3 regions of the Pseudomonas sp. Ma2-10 genome follow, and region 3 is predicted to be linked to each of the others. Evidence: predicted binding sites of a transcription regulator. Region 3 holds the regulator's gene; each other region holds the start of a gene.
The links. The regulator FliA, encoded in region 3, starts transcription of late flagellar genes. The targets are predictions, from matches to a motif close to CTAAAGTTTNNNNNNNNNNNGCCGNTAA.

Region 1 (7,564 bases), on a different contig from region 3:
CCGCCTTCATAGGAGATGTGCAGCAGGTTGGCATCCATCGAGTACGGGGATTTTTTCTTGCCGTGACGCTCGATCGGGATATTGTGCTTTTCAGCATAATCCATCAGCTTTTCACGGGAGAGCAGGTCCCATTCGCGCCACGGGGCAATCACTTTCACGCCTGGCTTCAAGGCGTAGGCGCCCAGCTCGAAACGAACCTGGTCGTTGCCCTTGCCGGTGGCGCCGTGGGAAATGGCGTCAGCGCCGGTTTCGTTGGCGATTTCGATCAAGCGCTTGGCGATCAACGGACGAGCGATGGAGGTACCCAGCAGGTACTCGCCTTCGTAAACGGTGTTGGCGCGGAACATCGGGAAAACGAAATCGCGCACGAATTCTTCGCGCAAGTCGTCGATGTAGATCTCTTTCACGCCCATGGCCTGTGCCTTGGCGCGTGCAGGTTCGACCTCTTCGCCCTGACCCAGGTCAGCGGTGAAGGTCACGACTTCACAGTTATAAGTATCCTGCAGCCACTTGAGGATCACCGAAGTGTCCAGGCCGCCGGAATACGCCAGAACGACCTTGTTTACGTCCGCCATGCCATCACTCCACGGGGTTCTACGGAAAGCCGCCAAGTCTACCGCTCATGCAGGATAATTTACAGAGGCGCGACAGCTTATGACGACGAAGCGACAGACTCTGTCGAATGAGCGACGATAACAGCGGGTTCAGGAGGTCGACGCGGCGCTCGCCGATGCAGTGGCCTGGGGGGCCGGCTTTTCGGTGGGCGCAACGCGCGCGAGGTGCACATTGACCCGACGATTCTTCGCCCGGTTGGCGGAATTGGTATTGGGCGCCAATGGATAACGCTCGCCGTGAAAGCGCACGGTGATCTGCGATTCTTGAATGCCGTTGGCTTTGAAAAACTCCATGACTGCCAGCGCCCGACGCCGCGACAGGTCACGGTTGCTCAGGCGGTTGCCGCTGTTGTCGGAGTGACCATCGAGTTCGATGTGGTTGACCGTCGGGTCGGCCTTCATGAACTCGAGCATCACTTGCAATTGAGCCTTGGCCTTCGCATCGAGATCGATGCCTTCGCCGGGGAAGCCGATCTGCGATTGCTTAACCTGCTCGAAATTCTTCGGCAGCAGCTTCGCCACGCAGCCCTGATAGTCGTTAAATGCCTTGCTGAACTTGACTGGCAACAAACGCACTTCCGACACCCGGCCATCGCCCGAGTAGTGTCGAACGACCGGGCTGCGGCCATCCATCAGGCCACTGATCAAGCGGCCAGCTTGAACTTGCGAACTGTTGAACAACACATTGCCGCTGCCGATTCGCACAGAACCGAGGTTGATGTCGCCACGCCCCGGCTGCCAGGGTGCAGCCGCCGCCAGCAAGGTGGCCGAACCGCCGCCGATCATCGAGTTATAGGCCTTCAGACGAAACGTCGCTTGCTCACCAGCGCGACGCACGAATTCGCCCGAACCAAAATCGGTGATCGGCTGAGTCAGGCGGCACTCGAACTTGTCTCCTTCGACCGTCCACTCAATGCTCTCCAGACGGGTCTGGAAAGTGAGCGCCATCGCAGGAAGGCTGGCAAACACGCTGAGCAAGGCTAAATAACGCTGGCGCACGGGAGGCTCCACTGGCTTCTACAACAAAAAGACCGACACACATATGTTTACGGCATACCTGTTGGATATCGGAAGCTTCCTGCAAAACTTGATAGCGAGTGCCTGGAAGAGTCTTTTCCGGTAGCATTCCCCTCAGTTTGACCCGCCTGGAATCCCCTCATGTCCGACCGCCTGACCCTGCTGCGTCCCGACGACTGGCACATTCATCTTCGCGATGGTGCCGTGTTGACCCATACCGTTGCGGATGTCGCGCGCACCTTTGGTCGCGCCATCATCATGCCTAACCTGGTACCTCCGGTGCGTAACGCCGCTGAAGCCGACAGCTATCGCCAGCGGATTCTCGCTGCACGTCCGGCCGGCAGCCGTTTCGAACCGTTGATGGTCCTCTACCTCACCGACCGTACCCAGCCCGAAGAAATTCGTGAGGCCAAGGCCAGCGGTTTCGTGTACGCCGCCAAGCTGTACCCGGCCGGCGCGACCACCAACTCGGACTCTGGCGTCACCAGCATTGACAAGATCTTCCCTGCGATCGAGGCCATGGCCGAAGTCGGGATGCCCTTGCTGATTCACGGCGAAGTCACCCGTGGCGATGTCGACGTATTTGACCGCGAAAAAATCTTCATCGATGAGCACATGCGTCGTGTGGTCGAGCGTTTTCCGACGCTCAATGTGGTGTTCGAACACATCACCACCGCCGATGCCGTGCAGTTCGTCAACGCGGCTCCGGCCAACGTCGGCGCAACCATCACCGCGCATCACCTGCTGTACAACCGCAACCACATGTTGGTGGGCGGGATTCGGCCGCACTTCTATTGCCTGCCGATCCTCAAGCGCAACACCCATCAGGAAGCCCTGCTCGACGCCGCCACCAGCGGCAGCGACAAGTTCTTCCTCGGCACCGACTCGGCGCCCCATGCCCAGCATGCTAAAGAAGCAGCTTGCGGCTGTGCCGGTTGCTACACCGCTTATGCAGCGATCGAGATGTATGCCGAAGCCTTCGAACAGCGCAACGCGCTGGACAAGCTCGAAGCCTTCGCCAGCCTGAACGGCCCGCGTTTCTACGGCCTGCCGGTGAACACCGATCGCATCACCCTGGTCCGCGAAGAGTGGACCGCCCCAACCAGCCTGCCATTTGGCGAGCTGACCGTAATCCCGCTGCGCGCCGGTGAAAAACTGCGCTGGCGCCTGCTGGAGGAACACGCGTGAGTGAAGACCATTTCGACGACGAACAGGACGGTCAAGGCGGCGGAGGTGGTTCGCGCCACCCGATGGCTGAGCGCTTCCGTGGATACCTGCCAGTTGTTGTCGACGTTGAAACCGGTGGTTTCAACTCTGCCACTGACGCCTTGCTGGAAATTGCCGCAACCACCATTGGCATGGACGAAAAAGGGTTTGTGTACCCCGATCACACCTACTTCTTTCGCGTCGAGCCTTTTGAAGGCGCGAACATCGAAGCGGCGGCTCTGGAATTTACCGGGATCAAACTAGATCACCCGCTGCGCATGGCAGTGAGTGAAGAAGCAGCGCTTACCGACATCTTCCGCGGCATCCGCAAGGCCCTGAAAGCCAATGGTTGCAAACGAGCGATTCTGGTCGGGCACAACAGCAGCTTCGATCTGGGCTTCCTCAACGCCGCCGTCGCGCGCCTGGACATGAAGCGCAACCCGTTTCATCCGTTCTCGAGCTTTGATACTGCAACCCTGGCCGGTCTGGCTTACGGACAAACCGTACTGGCCAAAGCCTGTCAGGCAGCCGATATCGACTTTGACGGTCGTGAGGCCCACTCGGCTCGCTACGACACCGAGAAGACGGCAGAGCTGTTCTGCGGCATCGTCAATCGCTGGAAACAAATGGGCGGCTGGGAAGACTTCAACGACTGATCCGTCGTTGGATTTATCCCGCCCATAAAAAACCGGCCTCAACGGCCGGTTTTTTTATGCCTGACGCTTGGGCTTACAGTGCCGCAGCGTGCTCGGTCAGGTAAGCCGCAACACCTTCGGTGGAAGCGGTCATGCCTTTGTCGCCTTTTTTCCAGTTGGCAGGGCAAACTTCGCCGTGCTCTTCGTGGAATTGCAGAGCGTCGACCAGTCGGATCAGCTCTTCCATGTTACGGCCCAGCGGCAGGTCGTTGATGATCTGCGAGCGGACAACGCCTTTGTCGTCGATCAGGAACGCGCCACGGAAAGCCACGCCGTCAGCGGACTGAACGTCGTAGGCCTTCATGATTTCCTGCTTGATGTCGGCAGCCATGGTGTAACGGACCTGGCCGATACCGCCATTGTTTACCGGGGTGTTGCGCCATGCGTTGTGGGTGAAATGCGAGTCGATAGACACCGCAACCACTTCAACGTTGCGGGCCTTGAAGTCAGACATGCGGTTGTCCAGAGCGATCAGCTCGGACGGGCAAACGAAGGTGAAGTCCAGTGGGTAGAAGAACACCAGGCCGTATTTGCCTTTGATGGCCGACGACAGGGTGAAGCTGTCTACGATTTCGCCATTGCCGAGTACGGCCGGTACGGTGAAGTCAGGGGCTTGTTTGCCTACAAGTACGCTCATTGGATATCTCCTGGTCTAATAACGTGAAGAACTGGCCTCGCATCAGCCTGCCACCTTCAGGCGACAGCCCTGTGACACGAACCTGCTTCATAAGGACCGGCTATCATACACTGCGTTTTTGACCTGTCCTTAACGGTTTTTTTTGTCCGGGGAAATGCAGTCGACGGGGACTCCTCGTGATCGATGCTGAGAGGAAACCGTTCGTCAGCCCTGATCAAAGCTTTCAGAAACAACTTTGACAATCATTCTCGTTAACATTAAGATCCATCGCAATTGAGTCACAACCAGCGACGGTTCTCACTTATGTATGTTTGCCTCTGCACTGGCGTCACCGACGGTCAAATCCGCGAAGCGATCTATGAAGGTTGCTGCAGCTATAAGGAAGTCCGTCAAGCCACCGGCGTTGCTAGCCAATGCGGCAAATGTGCCTGCCTTGCCAAGGAAGTGGTCCGCGAAACCCTGACCACACTGCAATCGGCCCAGGCCGCGATTCCCTACCCTGTAGAATTTACTGCCGCATAATTAACGTATTTCAAAGAACCGGACTCGATGTCCGGTTTTTTTATGTCTGAAAATCAATCGCTTACGCTCTAGACGCGGAACACAAACATTCCTATTCCGATTAATTTTCACTTAAGTTTCAATAACTTAGGTTTGACACTCTTAATTGCGCGGCTCAGACTCTGCCTTATAGACAGCTACTTAGGGCAGGACCCCATCATGAAAGGCGACGTTACAGTCATCCAGCATCTCAACAAGATCCTTGCCAATGAACTGGTCGCGATCAATCAATACTTCCTGCATGCACGCATGTACGAAGATTGGGGCCTGAACAAGCTCGGCAAGCACGAATACCACGAATCCATCGACGAGATGAAGCACGCGGACAAGCTGATCAAACGCATCCTTTTCCTTGAAGGCCTGCCGAACGTCCAGGACCTGGGCAAGCTGCAGATCGGCGAGCACACCAAGGAAATGCTTGAGTGTGACCTGCGTATCGAACGCACCGGTCATGCGGATCTCAAAGTGGCTATTGCTCATTGCGAAACCGTTGGCGACTTTGGTAGCCGTGAACTGCTTGAAGATATTCTTGAATCCGAAGAAGAACATATCGACTGGCTGGAAACCCAACTGGGCCTCATCGATAAAGTCGGTCTTGAGAACTATCTGCAATCGCAGATGGGCGAAGAGTAAGTTAGCGCCCGCTAAACTCTAGACATTAAAAAGCCCCGCTCTCTGTTAAAGAGGCGGGGCTTTTTATTGCCATTGTAGGAGCATGGCTTGCCAGCGATGAACGATGACGCGGTGTTCTTGCTAAACCGCGGCGCCTGCCTCGCGAGCGAGCTTTGCTCCTACAGACCAGTCAGGCTTCGGTCTTGTTGGCAGCAGCAGCTTCGACAGCAACCTTGATGGTGGTTTGCAGCGAACCGTCTGCAGCCATCTCGGCCATGATGTCGCTACCGCCGACCAGCTCACCGCCAACCCACAGTTGCGGGAAGGTTGGCCAGTTGGCGTATTTTGGCAGGTTGGCGCGGATTTCCGGGTTCTGCAGGATGTCCACGTACGCAAACTTTTCACCACATGCCATCACGGCCTGCGAGGCTTTCGCGGAGAAGCCACACTGCGGGGCATTCGGCGAACCTTTCATGTAAAGCAGAATGGTGTTGTTAGCAATCTGCTCTTTAATCGTTTCGATGATATCCATGGAGCACCTCGGCTGAACTTTCCGACTCAGTGGTCGGCACGGTGGCGCATTGTAACGGAAACCTGAGCACCCTGCTCGGTATCCCCGACAGACATGATCAGGCCGCTGCCACCGTCACTGGCACACCGTTCAATGCCGCATTGCCCGACAACTCATCGAGCTGACACTCGTCGGTCAAGTCATTGGCGCTGGAACCCGGCTGACCACTGGCAATGGTCATCTGCACACCCGGCCGCGCATGGCCCCAACCGTGAGGAAGGCTGACCACGCCTTTCATCATATCCAGACTGCCGAGCACTTCAACTTCAATCACACCGACCCGCGAACTGACCCGCACGCGCTGCCCGTCGTTGAGCCCACGACCGGCCAGGTCATCCGGGTGCATCAGCAATTGATGGCGCGGCTTGCCCTTCACCAGGCGATGATAGTTGTGCATCCACGAGTTGTTGCTGCGCACATGACGGCGGCCAATCATCAGCAACTCATCGGCCGCTGGTGCCTGCAAGGCTGCAAAGCGCGCCAGGTCGGCAAGAATCGCGGGGGGCGCAGCCTGGACGAACTGGTTGGCGGTTTTCAAGCGTGGCGCCAGGTTAGATTTCAGCGCCCCGAGATCGACACCATGAGGGTGATCGAACAAGGTCGCCAGCGACAATTTCTGTTCCGAAGCATCACCATACAACCCCATCCGCAAGCCACGGTCGATCATCTGCGCTGGCGGGACCGTCGGTTTCAGTGCCTTGCCAGTCTTCTCAGCAAAGGCCTTGGCCAACCCCACGAAAATCTCCCAGTCATGTAACGCACCTTCGGGTTTGGCCAGGATCGCGCGGTTGAACCGACTGACGTTACGCACCGCGAACATATTGAAAGTCGTGTCGTAATGATCATTTTCCAGGGCCGATGTGGACGGCAGAATCAGGTCGGCATAACGCGTGGTTTCATTGATGTACAGGTCGATGCTGACCATGAACTCCAAACCGTCCAGGGCCTGTTCCAGTTGTCGGCCATTGGGCGTCGACAGCACCGGATTACCCGCCACGGTAATCAGCGCGCGGACCTGCCCCTCCCCTTCGGTAAGCATCTCTTCGGCCAGCGCCGAGACCGGCAGTTCTCCACCATATTCAGGACGCCCAGAGACCCGGCTCTGCCACAGATTGAAATGCCCACCCGAGGTGGACGCCACCAGGTCCACCGCAGGTTCGGTGCACAACGCACCTCCTACGCGATCGAGATTACCGGTAACCAAGTTGATCAGTTGTACAACCCAATGACACAAGGTGCCGAACGCCTGGGTCGAGACACCCATGCGGCCGTAACAGACCGCCGTCGGCGCCGCTGCAAAGTCCCGCGCCAGTTGCCGGATCTGTTCGCCGGGCACCGCACACAGTGGGCTCATGGCCTCGGCGGTGAAATTCGCGACCGCCTCCCGCACCTCATTTAGACCGTCCACCGGCAAATGACTGTCGCAGGTCAGACCTTCAGCGAACAAGGTATTGAGCAGTCCGAACAACAACGCCGCATCGCCACCAGGGCGCACAAATAGATGTTGGTCGGCAATCGCCGCGGTTTCGCTGCGGCGCGGATCGACCACCACCACTTTGCCGCCGCGTGCCTGAATAGCCTTCAAGCGCTTCTCCACATCCGGCACGGTCATGATGCTGCCGTTGGAGGCCAGCGGATTGCCGCCCAGGAT
Region 2 (7,564 bases), on a different contig from region 3:
TCGAAAGCGAGCTGCGCCGGGCGTTGCGCCGGGATGAACTGGAACTGCATTACCAGCCACGCCTGAACCTTGAGGACGGGCAGATCGTCGGCCTCGAAGCCTTGGTGCGCTGGCGTCATGGCGAGCGCGGCTTGCTGCCACCCAGTGAGTTCGTGCCGCTGGCCGAGCAGAGCGGTTTGATCGTGCCGCTGGGTTACTGGGTGATTTCCCGAGCCTTGCGCGATATGCAGGCGTTGCGCGAACGGGGTTTGCCGGCGTTGCACATGGCGATCAACCTGTCGTTCCGGCAGTTTCAGGACAGCCAGTTACTGTCGACGCTGAGCCGGTTGATTGCCGAGCGTGGCGTCGAGGCGCAATGGCTGGAATTCGAACTGACTGAAACCGCGGTGATGCGCCGCAGTGATCTGGTGAAGCAGACCATGGACGCGCTTGGCCGCTTGGGCGTGCGCTTCTCGCTGGATGACTTCGGCACCGGGTTCTCGTCCTTCGTGCACCTCAACAGCCTGCCGATTGCCTTGTTGAAGGTCGACAAGAGCTTTGTCGGCGGCATGGAACAGCGCGAAGAGAATCGCAAACTGGTCCACGCAATGATCAACCTGGCGCACAACCTCAATCTCGAAGTGGTCGCCGAAGGCGTAGAAACGCAGGAGCAACTGGATCTGTTGCGCGGGTTTGGCTGCGACCAGGTGCAGGGATATTTGATCAGCAAGCCGTTGCCGTTGGCGGAGCTGGTTCAATACCTAACCTTCGGCAGCAGGCAGCAGCCGATGATGGAAGGGGTGAATTAACCACATACCAAAGATGTGGGAGCGCGCGCTCCCACAGGGGTTTCAGTCAGGCTGAGCCATCTGGAAGCCAGTCTGAGGCGACGGCTCCTGCCTGATCATCCGCTTCATCTTCCACTCAAATGCCCACGTCAGGCTTACCGCCGCGCACGCCAGCCCCAGCGCCAACCCCCACCAGACGCCTGTCGGCCCCCAATCCAAATGGAAGGCCATCCACCAAGCGGCGGGCGCGCCAATCAGCCAATAGCAGCCCAAACCTACCAGGAACGTAGTCTTGGCATCCTTGAGCCCGCGAATGCAGCCCATGGCGATGGTTTGCGTGCCGTCGAACAGCTCGAACCACGCGGCGACTGCCAACAGGCTCACGGCCAGGTTGATGACGTCGCGAAACGCCGGGTCGTTGTGGTCCAGGAACAAACCGATCAACTGATTCGGCAGCAACCAGAAGACCATGGCGAAGGCAAGCATCGCCGCCGCGCCAAAGGCGATGCCGACCCGTCCGGCCAGCCGCGCCTTCAGCAACTGCCCAGCGCCGTAGTGCTGCCCGATGCGCATGGTGATCGCATAGGAAATCCCCGCCGGAACCATGAACGCTACCGAGACGATTTGCAGGGCGATCTGGTGCGCGCCCATTTGCGTACTGCCCATGGTGCCCATGCAAAGCGCGGCGAACGCAAACAGTCCGACTTCCACCGCGTAGGTGCCACCAATCGGCAGGCCCAGGCGCCACAGTTCCTTGAGGTATTGACGGTTAGGTCGCGACAGGCCCTGACGCAAGGGATAAGCGTCGTAGGCCGGATGCCGACGGATGTGCCAGGCCAGCGCCAGCGCCATGCAGTTGGCAACAACAGCGGTAACTAGCCCGATGCCCATCAACCCCAGTTTCGGCAGGCCGAACATGCCGGTAATCAATGCGTAATTGAGCAGGAAGTTAGCCACGGTGCCGCCGAGGCTGATGATCATCACCGGTGTTGCCCGTCCGATGGCGCTGGTGAAACCGCGCAGGGCCATGAAGCTCAGGTAGCCGGGCAGGGCGAACGGCAGAATCAGCAGGAACTGCCCGGCCGCCTGGACGTTGGTTTCGGTCTGGCCGAACAGCAGCAACACCGGTTTGAGGTTCCACAGCAGCAGCCCGGCCACCAACGCCATCAGCCACGCCAGCCATAACCCGGCCTGGGTCAGCCTGGCGGCGCCGACGATGTCGCCGGCACCCTGGCGGATAGCCACGAGGGTGCCGACCGCGGCGATCACGCCAATGCAGAAAATCGATACGAACGAGTAAGTTGCTGCGCCCAGACCGCCACCAGCCAGCGCCTCTGGGCTCAGGCGCGCCATCATCAAGGTGTCGGTGAGGACCATCAACATGTGCGCCAACTGCGAGGCAATCAACGGCCCCGCCAACCGCAGAATGGCCCAGAGTTCGGTACGTGCTGGATGCTGCATGGTCATCACGCTCGAGTATCAGAGAGGACAGGAAAGCGTCGATTCTCGGCGCTCCAGGGGGTTTGCACAAAGGGATAAAAAGGATGGGTTACATGATTCAAACTCATGCTGGAGAGTTTCTGCTAGGGTGACCGAGTCCCGCTATAGGAGCTTTCCGAATGTCCCGTCGTCTTCCTCCCTTGTATGCCCTGCGCGCATTCGAAGCGGCGGCGCGGCATAGCTCGTTTACCCGAGCGGGCGAAGAGTTATCGATTACTCAAAGCGCGGTCAGCCGGCACATTCGTACGCTCGAAGAGCATTTTGCCTGTCGGCTGTTTCATCGCAGTGGACGCAATCTGCAATTGACCGAATCGGCGCGGTTGATCCTGCCCGGCATTCGCGAAGGCTTCACTGCCCTGGAGCGGGCCTGCAATACCTTGCGCGCCGAAGATGACATCCTGCGCATGAAAGCGCCGTCGACCCTGACCATGCGCTGGCTGCTGGCGCGGCTCAGCCGATTTCGGCACCTGCAACCGGGCAACGAGGTGCAATTGACCAGCGCCTGGATGGACGTCGACTCGGTGGACTTCAACCATGAACCGTTCGACTGCGCCATCATCCTCAGCAACGGGCATTTTCCGCCGGACTGGGAGGCGAGTTTCCTGTTCCCGGAAGAGCTGATTCCAGTCGGCGCGCCGAATCTTCTGCAGGATCAACCGTGGGATGTCGCACGGCTGGCCAATGCCGAACTGCTGCACCCGACGCCGGATCGTCGCGACTGGCGCAGTTGGCTGGAACGCATGGGGCTGACGGATCAGGTGTCGCTCAAGGGTGGGCAGGTGTTCGATACCCTGGAACTGGGCATGATCGCCGCCGCCCGAGGTTATGGCGTGTCCATGGGTGATCTGCTGATGGTGGCGGAAGATGTGGCTCAGGGACGTCTGAGTCTGCCGTGGCCGACGGCCGTTGCCAGCGGTGAGAAATATTACCTGGTCTGGCCAAAAACCCGGCCCGGAGGTGAACGTTTGCGCAGGCTCAGCGACTTCCTGCAAGGTGAAGCCCAAGCAATGGAATTGCCCGACGTTCAGCATTTGAGCTGAATCGATAGAGCCGCCGAAATAGCGGCTTTGAGCCATATCCTGGTTAATTACTCAAGTATTCAGTTCTTCCGCCGAAAATGCAGGTGGAACCTTCGTGCAGGTTCGACGCCATTCCCATTATTAGAATTTTGCTGAGTGTGCAGCCAGATCAAGGAGGATCCGGTCGCTCGGCCAGGAGCTGTCATGCCTCAACCTCGTGCCCGGATCGCCTCACAGCTTGGTCTTGCGCTTGCCGTGATACTGGCGATCGTCATCAGCGGCAGCACTGTGTTCGCACTGCGCTCGCTGGATACCGCCAACCTCGCCACCCGCGAAGAACACCTGGCCAGTGAAGCCCGGTTGCTGGCTGATCAGTTGAGTACTTTTCATGGCACGTTGCGTGAAAGTACCCAGCGCCTGAGCGGTCTGTTCGAGAAGCGTTTCAGCGCCGGTTTGAGCGTGCTTCCGGATGAGCCGGTGGCGGTAGCGGGCACGCAGACGCCGGGCCTGCACTTGGGCCGCGAAGTGCTGAACAACAATTTCAAGGAAGTGGACGAGTTCAAGCAAATGACCGCCGGCGTTGCGACGGTGTTTGTGCGCAGCGGCGAAGACTTCATTCGGGTCAGTACGTCCCTGAGCAAACAGGACGGCACCCGAGCCATCGGCACGTTGCTCGATCACACGCACCCGGCCTATGCCCGCTTGATGGCGGGGCAGGCCTACGTCGGTCGCGCCTTGTTGTTCGACCGCTCCTACATGACTCAGTACACCCCCGTACGTGACAGCGGCGGTAAGGTGATTGCCGTGCTGTTCGTAGGATTCGACTACACCGACGCGCAGAACGCGCAGTTCGCCAACCTCAAGCGCTTCCGTATCGGCCAGACCGGTTCTCTGGCGTTGCTGGATGAGCAGAGCAAATGGCTGGTGCCGATCGCGGGTGTACAAGCGCTGGATCAGGCGACTCCGACCATCGTTGGTTTGGCGAAAACGCCGGGCAAGGGCGAGTTCTGGAGTGACAAGTCCGAAGATTTCTACAGCATTGCCGTACCGTTTGAAGGCGGCCCATGGTCGGTCGTGGCGAGCATGCCGAAAACCGAGATCCGTGCGGTGACCTGGAGTGTCGGCATTCAATTGGCCATTGGCAGTTTGCTGGCGATGTTGATCGCTGTGGGTTCGGCGGTCTGGCTGCTGCGCAGCAAACTCGCGCCGCTGGGCGATTTGGTGCGTCAGGCGGAAGCCTTGGGCGCCGGTGATTTGAGCGTGCGTCTGAACGTATCGAGCAATGACGAAATCGGTCAACTGGCCCGCGCGTTCAACCAGATGAGCCAGGCGCTGTCGACCATGGTCGAGCACATCCGCAAGGCCTCGCAAGAGGTCAACAGCCGCGCCCAGGCCTTGTCCGGTCTTTCCGGTGGCGCCTATGAAGGGATGGAGCAGCAGTCGGGCGAAATCACCAGCATGGCCGGCGCCGTGGAAGAGTTCAGCGCAACGTCCCTGAACATCGCCGACAACATGGGCAACACCCAGCGGCTGGCCCAGGAAAACGCGCAGCAAACCCAGATCGGTCGTACGTCGATGGACGAAGCGTCCTCGTCTCTGGAGCAAATCGCGGGTGCGCTGAACAGCACGGCGACAGTGATCAATACCTTGGGTCAGCGCTCCCAGGAAATCGGTGGCATCGTCGGTGTGATTACCTCTATTGCCGATCAAACCAACCTGCTGGCGCTCAACGCCGCCATCGAAGCCGCTCGTGCCGGTGAGCAGGGGCGTGGTTTTGCCGTGGTTGCCGATGAGGTTCGCAACCTGGCTTCGCGTACCCGCCAGGCGACAGATGAAATTTCCGGAATGATTCAAAGCATCCAGCAGGAAACCGGCAACGCCATCAGCACCATGGAGCAGGGCAAGGTGTTGATGCAGGAAGGCCTGTCACGTAACGCCAATGTTGCGTCGGCCCTGGCGAGTATTGATGAGCAGAGCCGCTCGGCGGGTCAGCAGTTTGCGGCGATCACCACCGCCACTCAAGAACAGAGCAGTACCGCCACCTTGCTCAGCAGCAACCTGCAAAGCATTGCTCTGGCGAACAGTGAGCAGCGTGAAGTGGTGTCCAATCTGGCGATCACCGCCAAAGAGCTGGAGAAGCTGGCGGCGGATTTGCGGCATGAGGTTGACCGGTTCCGTTGAGGCACTGCCGCATTCTTTCTCTGCCGTGAGCTGAGTTGTGTTGTTTTTAAGCTGAATGAACCGTTTCGGCAAGTCTATAAAAATGGCACAACTCCAAGAAAGGCTCCTGTCATGACCGCGCTCAAACTCATCATCGCTGTCGGCTACCTCCCACGCCATGGCTTGGGATTACGTCCTGCTCGACACCGACAAAGCGGCTCAGAACCGGCAGATCACCAGTCAGCATCGTCGATGTCGATAACGGCAAGATGCATCTGTCGGTGGGGTTCAATACCCAGCAGTTGCTGGTGTTCTCGTTGTGGAAAAACAGGAACCGCCGGTATCAACGGCCGCTTGGTTTGGTGCCGACGATTGGGGTGAAAGAGCAGAAGCAGTTCCAAATCAGCGACAGCTTGCTGGCGGACAAGGGGGCTGTGGATAACGCCGAGGGTGGATCTTACCAAGGAGTAATCCCTGCTAATTTGTGCTCGGCCGGTATTGCAGTGCTTCGGCCAAGTGCTCGCGGGTGATGCCATCGACTTGCTCAAGGTCCGCCAGGGTGCGCGCCACTTTGAGCAGTCGATGGGCTGACCTTAGCGACAAGGTCAGTCGTTCACACGCAGTTTCCAGCCAGGTTTCGTCGGCTGTGGATAAGTTGCAGTGGCGGCGCAGGCCTGGCAGATCGAGAAAGGCGTTGGCGCAGCCCTGGCGTTTGTGTTGCCGTTCGCGCGCGTCGGCGACCCGAACAGCTGCAGTGGCCGTGTCGTCGCCGGCCTTCAACGCAGGATTCAACGCCGTAGCTTCCCGCGCTACGGTCAGGTGCAGGTCGATGCGATCCAGCAGTGGCCCCGACAACTTGTTGCGGTAGCGCTGGACCATGTCGGGTGTACAAGAGCAGCGACCGCTTGGCTCGCCAAGATATCCACAGGGGCACGGGTTCATGGCCGCCACCAACTGGAATCGCGCCGGGAATCGTACGCGGTCCTTGGCGCGGGAAATCACGATGCAGCCCGACTCCAATGGCTCTCTCAGAACCTCCAATACCTTGCGATCAAATTCCGGGAGTTCATCGAGGAACAGTACGCCGTGGTGGGCGAGGGTGATTTCGCCGGGTTGCGGTTTCGATCCGCCGCCAACCAGCGCCGCGCCTGAGGCAGAGTGATGGGGCTGTCTGAAGGGTCGTTGCGGCCAATGACTCAGCGGCACGCAGCTAGCGACCGATTGAATGGCCGCGACTTCCAGCGCTTCGCTCTCCGCCAGGGGTGGCAAGAGCCCCGGCAGACGGCTCGCCAGCAGGGTTTTTCCGGTGCCTGGAGGTCCGCTGAATAACAGGTTGTGAGCGCCCGCAGCGGCAATCAGCAACGCACGCTTGGCCGAGAGTTGGCCCTGCACTTCATTCAAATCGGGGTAGGGTTTGCTGGCATAGAGCAATCCATTGGAAACATAAGGTTCAACCGGCGTGTGGCCATTGAAGTGCGCGACCGCTTCGAGCAAATGATCCACCGCGATCACCTTCAACCCCGATGCCAGGCACGCTTCTTCGGCATTCGCCCGTGGCACCATCAGCGAGCGTCCGGCCTTGCGTGCGGCCAGTGCTGCTGGCAGTACCCCCCGAACTGCCCGCACGGCGCCTGAGAGCGCCAACTCCCCCAGGCACTCCACATCATCCAGCGTCAGAGTCGGCACCTGCACACTGGCTGCCAGAATACCCAAGGCAATCGCCAGGTCGAACCGCCCACCGTCCTTTGGCAAGTCGGCAGGTGCGAGATTCAAGGTGATGCGGCGTGCCGGGAATTGCAGTCCCGAATTGATGATCGCACTGCGTACTCGATCTTTGCTTTCCTTCACTGCCGCTTCGGGCAAACCGACCATCGTCAGCGACGGCAAGCCGTTGGCCAGATGGACTTCGACGGTGACGGCGGGCGCATCCACGCCAATCTGGGCGCGGCTGTGGACGATAGAGAGGGACATGGTCGTTCCTTGAGCTGAAGAGCACCGCTTCCTGCGGTTTTTTAAAGGGTAGCCGGATGGTGGGTTTCCAGCCTTGGGGCTGAGGCGCAAAACGTTCGCAGGATGTTGCGAGGTCATTGCGCGGGCGAAAAAAACCGCCATTCAGGC
Region 3 (7,564 bases):
GCCTTGGACATGGCTTCGTCACCGCTGTTGAGGCCCAGACGGACCAAGCGGTTACGCACCAGTACCAACTCACCGACCATGTTCATGATTTCGTCGAGACGCGCGGTATCGACCCGCACGGTGGTCTCGGCTTCGCTGGCCGGTTTTTCCGGCGGCGGCGCGGATGGGGCACGAGCCGGAGCCGGGGCAGCAGCGGCAGGCTTCGGCGCTTCGGCTTTAGGCTCGGGCGCTTTGGCAACGGGTTTGGGTGCAACAGCCTTGGCAATTGGCGTCGCAGCCGAAGCGCTGGTGCCCGAGGCGGTACCGACTTCAGTGAACGTGCCTTTACCGTGCAATTCGTCGAGTAGCGATTCGAACTCGTGATCGGAGATCAGATCGCCGCCCGCCACTTTAGCGATTGGCGCAGCCGGGGCCGGGACCGCAGCAATAGCCGATTCCAGCGCATCAACGGCAAAATTACCCTTGCCGTGCAACTGATCGAGCAGTGCTTCGAACTCGTCGTCGGTGATATCGGAGCTGTCGCCTGCCGCTTTCGGGGCAGCCGGTGCGGCCGGCGCCGGGGCTACCGCATCGACGGCGAACTGGCCTTTACCGTGCAGTTGATCGAGCAACGACTCGAACTCGGCATCGGTAATTTCGTCGCTGCTCGCCACATTACTGCTCGGGGCTTGCGGGGCTTGCGCCTGAGCCTTGACGGCGTTCAGCGAGTCCAGCAGTTGTTCGAATTCGTGATCGGTGATGTCACCCGATTCGCTCTCGGCGGCAGGTTGTTCCACCACCTCGGCGACCGGTGCCGTTTCATCGGCGATTTGCGGCTCGGCCAGACGGGCCAGTGCCGCAAGCAATTCTGGCGTGGCAGCCGTGATCGGGCTGCGCTCGCGGACTTCGGTAAACATGCCGTTCACCGCATCCAGCGCTTCGAGAACCACGTCCATCAGTTCCGAGTCGACGCGACGCTCACCCTTGCGCAGGATGTCGAACACGTTCTCGGCGATGTGACAGCACTCCACCAGCTCGTTGAGCTGGAGGAAGCCGGCGCCTCCTTTTACAGTGTGAAAACCGCGAAAAATTGCATTGAGCAAGTCCGCATCATCGGGTCGGCTTTCAAGCTCGACCAGCTGTTCGGACAGTTGCTCTAGAATCTCGCCGGCCTCAACCAGGAAATCCTGAAGGATCTCTTCATCGGCGCCGAAGCTCATTAAGGGGGTGCTCCTAAAGGTCTAAAAACCTAAAAACCTAAAATCCAAGACTGGATAGCAAATCGTCCACATCGTCCTGACCGGACACAACATCTTCTCTTTTATCGGCATGAATCTGCGGACCTTCACCCTGAGAGAGATGTTTTTGCGGATCTTTTTCTGCACGCATCGCTTCACGGTCATGTTCGATGCCCGCAAAGCGGTCCACCTGACTGGCCATAAGCACGAGCTTGAGCAGGTTGCTTTCAACTTCGGTGACCAATTGGGTCACGCGCTTGATCACCTGACCGGTGAGATCCTGGTAATCCTGAGCGAGCAGAATGTCGTTGAGGTTGCCCGACACAACGCGATTGTCTTCGCTGCTGCGTGTCAGGAAACCGTCGACTCGCCGAGCCAACTCGCGGAACTCTTCAGCCCCGACTTCGCGACGCATGAACCGTCCCCAGTCGGTGCTCAAGGCCTGGGCTTCGTTGCTCAGGCCGTTGACCAGCGGCGTGGCGTTTTCCACCAGGTCCATGGTGCGGTTGGCAGCAGCCTCGGTCAGCTTGACCACGTAACCCAACCGCTCGGTGGCATCCGTGATCTGCGAGACTTCCTCGGCTTGCGGCATGTTCGGGTCAATCTGGAAATTGACGATCGCGCTATGCAACTCGCGAGTGAGCTTGCCCACTTCCTGATACAGGCCACGGTCACGGGTCTGATTGAGCTCATGGATCAGTTGCACAGCGTCGCCGAACCTGCCTTTTTCAAGGCTTTCGACCAGTTCGACCGCGTGTTTTTTCAGGGTCGACTCAAAATCGCCCTGTGAAGATTCTTTATGCTCCATAGCTCCCCCGTGGCGCAGTTGCTCAACCGATGCGTTCGAAAATCTTTTCGATCTTGTCTTTCAACGCCTGGGCCGTGAAGGGTTTGACCACATAGCCGTTTACACCGGCCTGGGCCGCTTCGATGATCTGCTCGCGCTTGGCTTCAGCGGTCACCATCAGCACTGGCAAGTGCTTGAGTTTTTCATCGGCGCGCACGTGGCGCAGCAGGTCGATACCGGTCATGCCAGGCATGTTCCAGTCTGTTACCAGAAAGTCGATGCTGCCGCTGTTGAGCACCGGAATGGCAGTAGTGCCATCGTCGGCCTCGACAGTGTTGGTGAACCCAAGGTCACGCAACAGGTTTTTAATGATCCGCCGCATCGTTGAGAAGTCATCAACGATGAGGATTTTCATGTTCTTGTCCAATTCGACCTCCAAGCAGTCTTAAACGCGCCCAGCACCTGGACGCGCCATTTCATTCAATCCGGCAAAGCACTCAATGACTGTCTGGAGCACAACAGATCGTGACCGGCAAGGTTCAACACCCCACCAGCCGCGTTCGCAGTGTCCCCACACTGCCTTCAGCGCGCTCGCCACTCCCCCAAACGCCCCCGCAAACGGGCCGCGCACTGGCTGTGTAACTGGCTGACCCGAGATTCGCTGACCCCCAGGACCTCACCGATTTCCTTGAGATTCAACTCTTCGTCGTAGTACAGCGCCAACACCAGTCGCTCACGCTCCGGCAAATTGGCAATCGCGTCCGCCAGCGCCGCCTGGAAGCGTTCATCTTCCAGATCGCGTGACGGCTCGAGATGAGCACTGGCGCCATCCTCGTGCAGCCCTTCGTGTTCGCCGTCCTGCAACAGATCGTCGAAACTGAATAACCGGCTACCCAGGGTGTCGTTCAAAATCCCGTAATAATCGTCGAGACTCAATTGGAGTTCGGCCGCAACCTCGTGATCTTTAGCGTCACGACCGGTTTTAGCTTCAATCGAGCGAATGGCATCGCTGACCATCCGGGTATTGCGGTGGACCGAACGTGGCGCCCAATCCCCCTTACGCACTTCATCGAGCATCGCGCCACGGATTCGAATGCCCGCGTACGTCTCGAAGCTCGCACCTTTGCTGGCGTCGTATTTGGTCGACACTTCAAGCAGGCCGATCATACCGGCCTGAATCAGGTCTTCGACCTGGACACTGGCCGGCAGACGCGCCAGCAAGTGGTAGGCAATGCGTTTAACCAGTGGCGCGTAACGCTCGATCAGCTCGTACTGCGCGTCACGTGCCGACTTCTTGTAGAAGTTGTAGCCACTGGCTGTCATAGCACCGGTCCTGCGGTTTGTTGCACGAGGCGCTCGACGAAAAACTCCAGGTGACCACGCGGGTTGGCAGGCAGCGGCCAGGTATCGACCTTCTGTGCAATGGCCTTGAACGCCAATGAACACTTGGACCGCGGGAAGGCTTCGTAAACGGCGCGCTGCTTCTGCACCGCCTTGCGCACACTTTCGTCGTAAGGCACCGCACCGACGTATTGTAAGGCGACGTCAAGGAAGCGATCCGTGACCTTGGTCAACTTGGCGAACAGGTTGCGCCCTTCCTGCGGGCTCTGGGCCATGTTGGCCAGGACGCGGAAGCGGTTCATGCCGTAATCGCGGTTAAGCAGTTTGATCAGTGCGTAGGCGTCGGTGATCGAGGTCGGTTCGTCGCAGACCACCAGCAACACTTCTTGCGCTGCGCGGACGAAACTGACGACCGAGTCACCAATACCCGCCGCGGTGTCGATCACCAGCACGTCGAGGTTGTCGCCGATATCGCTGAACGCCTGGATCAGGCCGGCGTGTTGAGCCGGGCTCAAATGAACCATGCTCTGTGTACCGGACGCGGCCGGGACGATGCGGATGCCGCCGGGGCCTTGCAACAGTACGTCGCGCAGCTCACAGCGGCCTTCGATCACGTCGGCCAAAGTACGTTTGGGTGTCAGCCCCAGCAGTACGTCGACGTTCGCCAGCCCCAGATCGGCGTCCAGCAGCATGACGCGCCGGCCGAGCTCAGCAAGAGCCAGGGACAAGTTCACTGACACGTTAGTCTTCCCGACGCCACCTTTGCCGCCGGTCACCGCGATCACCTGTACGGGATGCATGCTGCCCATGAATTTTTTTTACCTTGTCTTACTTAGACGGAGGCCACATTACTGGCTGCGCGTTCACTAACTGAACAATGCATGGCAGACCATCGATGTAGGTACAAAAACTGTTTATTAATACCTCAGCCGACCTGCTTGGTCGGGCTGTGGTAAATATCAGCGAACATGTCAGCCATGGCTTCTTCGCTGGGTTCTTCTTGCATTTGCACGCTGACGGCGCGACTGACCAACTGATGACGACGCGGCAGATGCAAATCATCCGGAATCCGCGGGCCATCGGTCAGATAGGCCACCGGCAATTCATGACTGATGGCCAGGCTCAGCACCTCGCCCAGACTTGCCGTTTCATCCAGTTTAGTCAGGATGCAGCCAGCGAGCCCACAACGCTTGTAACTGTGATACGCAGCCGTTAGAACCTGTTTCTGGCTGGTGGTTGCCAACACCAGATAATTTTTCGATTTGATGCCACGACCGGCCAGGCTTTCGAGCTGCATGCGCAGTGCCGGATCGCTGGCCTGAAGGCCCGCGGTATCGATCAGCACCACGCGTTTGCGTAGCAAAGGCTCCATCGCCTGCACCAGCGATTGGCCCGGATCGACATGCGTCACCGACACATTGAGGATCCGGCCCAACGTCTTGAGTTGTTCCTGAGCACCAATGCGGTAGCTGTCCATGCTGACCAGCGCGATATTCTGCGCGCCGTACTTGAGCACGTAACGGGCCGCGAGTTTGGCCAGGGTGGTGGTCTTGCCCATGCCGGCGGGGCCGACCATGGCAATCACGCCGCCCTCTTCCAGGGGCTCGACTTGCGGTGTGGCGATCATCCGCGCCAGGTGCGCCAGCAACATGCGCCAGGCCTGACGGGGTTCTTCAATATCGGTAACCAGCGCCAGCAAATCGCGCGACAACGGGCCGGACAGGCCAATACGTTGCAGGCGACGCCAAAGATTGGCCTGGGCCGGACGGCTGCCTTGCAGCTGATTCCAGGCCAGGGAGCCGAGTTGCACTTCCATCAATTCGCGCAGGCTGTTGAGTTCGAAACGCATCGAGTCGAACGCCCGTGGGTCGACGCCACCGGTGACAGGTGCCGCAGCCGGTGCAGCACGGCGGGGTTCGGTGTAGGTCGCCTCGATCAGCGGCTCCGCGGCGGTCAATGGCAGGCCGGCGAACAATTGGCGATTGGTGGACTTATCGCTCTCGCCATCGCTGCGCAGGCTCAGTTCGGCCTGGGCGGTGACGATCCGCGATTGGGTCTTGCGTAGCTCGTCTTCAAGCTCCATGTTCGGAACGCGCGGAGCCAGCGCCGACAGCTTGTAATCCAGGGCAGCCGTCAGTTCAACACCACCGGCGATCCGGCGGTTGCCAATGATAGCGGCATCAGCGCCCAGCTCATCACGAACCAGCTTCATGGCCTGACGCATATCGGCGGCGAAAAAACGCTTAACTTGCATAAACCACTACCTCAGCCGTTGGGCCCTACTGTCGCAACGATGGTCACTTGCTTGTTGTCAGGAATTTCCTGGTAAGCCAACACATGCAAACCCGGAACTGCCAATCGGCCGAATCGCGACAGCATCGCGCGAACCGGACCGGCTACCAACAGAATCACCGGTTGACCTTGCATTTCCTGACGCTGCGCCGCATCGATCAACGAGCGCTGCAGTTTCTCAGCCATGCTTGGCTCCAGCAGAACACCCTCTTCCGAGCCTTGCCCTGCCTTCTGAAGACTATTGAGCAATATTTGTTCCAACCTTGGCTCCAGAGTGATCACTGGGAGCTCGGAGTCAGTCCCTACAATGCTTTGGACGATTGCGCGGGATACACCGACGCGAACCGCGGCCACCAGCGCGGCAGTATCTTGACTCTTGCTGGCATTGTTTGCGATGGCTTCGGCAATGCTGCGAATGTCCCGTACTGGTACCTGTTCGGCCAGCAATGCCTGCAATACTTTGAGCAACTGCGACAGAGACACCACACCAGGCACCAGCTCTTCGGCCAGTTTTGGCGAGCTTTTGGCCAACAATTGCATGAGTTGCTGCACTTCTTCGTGACCGATCAACTCGCTCGAATGCTTGTACAAAATCTGGTTCAAGTGCGTTGCCACTACCGTACTGGCATCGACCACGGTGTAACCGAGGGACTGTGCCTGGGCGCGCTGGCTGACTTCGATCCAGACCGCTTCCAGCCCGAAAGCCGGATCTTTGGCGGTAATGCCGTTGAGCGTACCGTAGACCTGCCCCGGATTGATCGCCAGTTCGCGGTCCGGGTAAATCTCCGCCTCGGCCAGGATCACCCCCATCAGGGTCAGGCGATAGGCACTCGGGGCCAGGTCGAGGTTGTCACGGATATGCACAGTCGGCATCAGGAAGCCCAGGTCCTGGGACAGCTTCTTGCGCACGCCCTTGATCCGCGCCAGCAACTGCCCCCCCTGATTGCGGTCCACCAGAGGAATCAGCCGGTAGCCGACTTCCAGGCCGATCATGTCGATCGGAGTGACGTCATCCCAGCCAAGCTCCTTGGTTTCCTGAGCGCGAGCCGGCGATGGCAGCAGTTCCTGTTGACGCTTGACCTCTTGCAAGGCCTGAACCTTGACCACGTTCTGCTTCTTCCAGAACAGGTAAGCACCGCCAGCCGCCAGGGCCGCCATGCTGAGAAAGGAGAAGTGCGGCATGCCGGGCACCAGGCCCATGACCGCCATCAGGCCAGCGGCTACCGCCAACGCTTTGGGCGAGGCGAACATCTGGCGACTGATCTGCTTGCCCATGTCTTCGGAACCGGAAGCACGGGTCACCATGATCGCTGCAGCTGTAGATAAAAGCAGTGATGGCAATTGCGCCACCAAACCGTCACCAATCGTCAGCAACGCGTAAACCTTGCCGGCTTCGGCAAAGCTCATGTTGTGCTGGAAGATACCGACCGCCACACCACCAATCAGGTTGATGAACAGAATCAGCAGGCCGGCAATGGCGTCACCACGCACGAATTTGCTGGCACCGTCCATGGAACCGTAGAACTCGGCTTCCTGGGCCACTTCCATCCGGCGCAGCTTGGCCTGGCTCTGGTCGATCAGGCCGGCATTCAAGTCGGCATCGATGGCCATCTGTTTACCGGGCATCGCGTCGAGGGTGAAACGCGCGCTCACCTCGGAAATCCGCCCGGCGCCTTTGGTCACCACGACGAAGTTGATGATCATCAAAATCGCGAAGACGACGATACCGACCACGTAGTTACCGCCGATCACCACCTCACCAAAGGCCTGGATCACCTTACCGGCGGCGGCATGGCCGTCCTGACCGTTGAGCATGACCACCCGCGTGGAGGCCACGTTCAGTGCCAGTCGCAGCAATGTTGCCACCAGCAGAATGGTCGGGAACACCGCAAAATCCAGCGGCCGCAAGGCGTAGACGCACACCAGC

Region 1: the regulator FliA is predicted to act here: its motif matches at 1,679-1,706, upstream of ACXPVS_RS00645 (flagellar protein MotY).
Region 2: the regulator FliA is predicted to act here: its motif matches at 3,358-3,385, upstream of ACXPVS_RS04495 (methyl-accepting chemotaxis protein).

What each region holds. Positions count from the first base shown of each region.
Region 1 is NZ_JBTEYL010000001.1:146,356-153,919, forward strand. It holds gene ACXPVS_RS00640 (argininosuccinate synthase) at 1-575, opposite strand, end outside; gene ACXPVS_RS00645 (flagellar protein MotY) at 705-1,613, opposite strand; gene pyrC (dihydroorotase) at 1,773-2,819, shown strand; gene rnt (ribonuclease T) at 2,816-3,493, shown strand; gene ACXPVS_RS00660 (peroxiredoxin C) at 3,567-4,169, opposite strand; gene ACXPVS_RS00665 (bacterioferritin-associated ferredoxin) at 4,473-4,691, shown strand; gene bfr (bacterioferritin) at 4,890-5,363, shown strand; gene grxD (Grx4 family monothiol glutaredoxin) at 5,533-5,874, opposite strand; gene ACXPVS_RS00680 (molybdopterin oxidoreductase family protein) at 5,972-7,564, opposite strand, start outside.
Region 2 is NZ_JBTEYL010000002.1:396,427-403,990, reverse strand. It holds gene ACXPVS_RS04510 (putative bifunctional diguanylate cyclase/phosphodiesterase) at 1-788, shown strand, start outside; gene ACXPVS_RS04505 (NorM family multidrug efflux MATE transporter) at 831-2,228, opposite strand; gene ACXPVS_RS04500 (LysR substrate-binding domain-containing protein) at 2,387-3,307, shown strand; gene ACXPVS_RS04495 (methyl-accepting chemotaxis protein) at 3,491-5,467, shown strand; partial or broken gene ACXPVS_RS04490 (DUF4432 domain-containing protein) at 5,710-5,892, shown strand; gene ACXPVS_RS04485 (YifB family Mg chelatase-like AAA ATPase) at 5,924-7,417, opposite strand.
Region 3 is NZ_JBTEYL010000028.1:26,213-33,776, reverse strand. It holds gene ACXPVS_RS23915 (chemotaxis protein CheA) at 1-1,199, opposite strand, end outside; gene ACXPVS_RS23910 (protein phosphatase CheZ) at 1,237-2,025, opposite strand; gene ACXPVS_RS23905 (chemotaxis response regulator CheY) at 2,048-2,419, opposite strand; gene fliA (RNA polymerase sigma factor FliA) at 2,587-3,327, opposite strand; gene fleN (flagellar synthesis regulator FleN) at 3,324-4,154, opposite strand; gene flhF (flagellar biosynthesis protein FlhF) at 4,271-5,599, opposite strand; gene flhA (flagellar biosynthesis protein FlhA) at 5,611-7,564, opposite strand, start outside.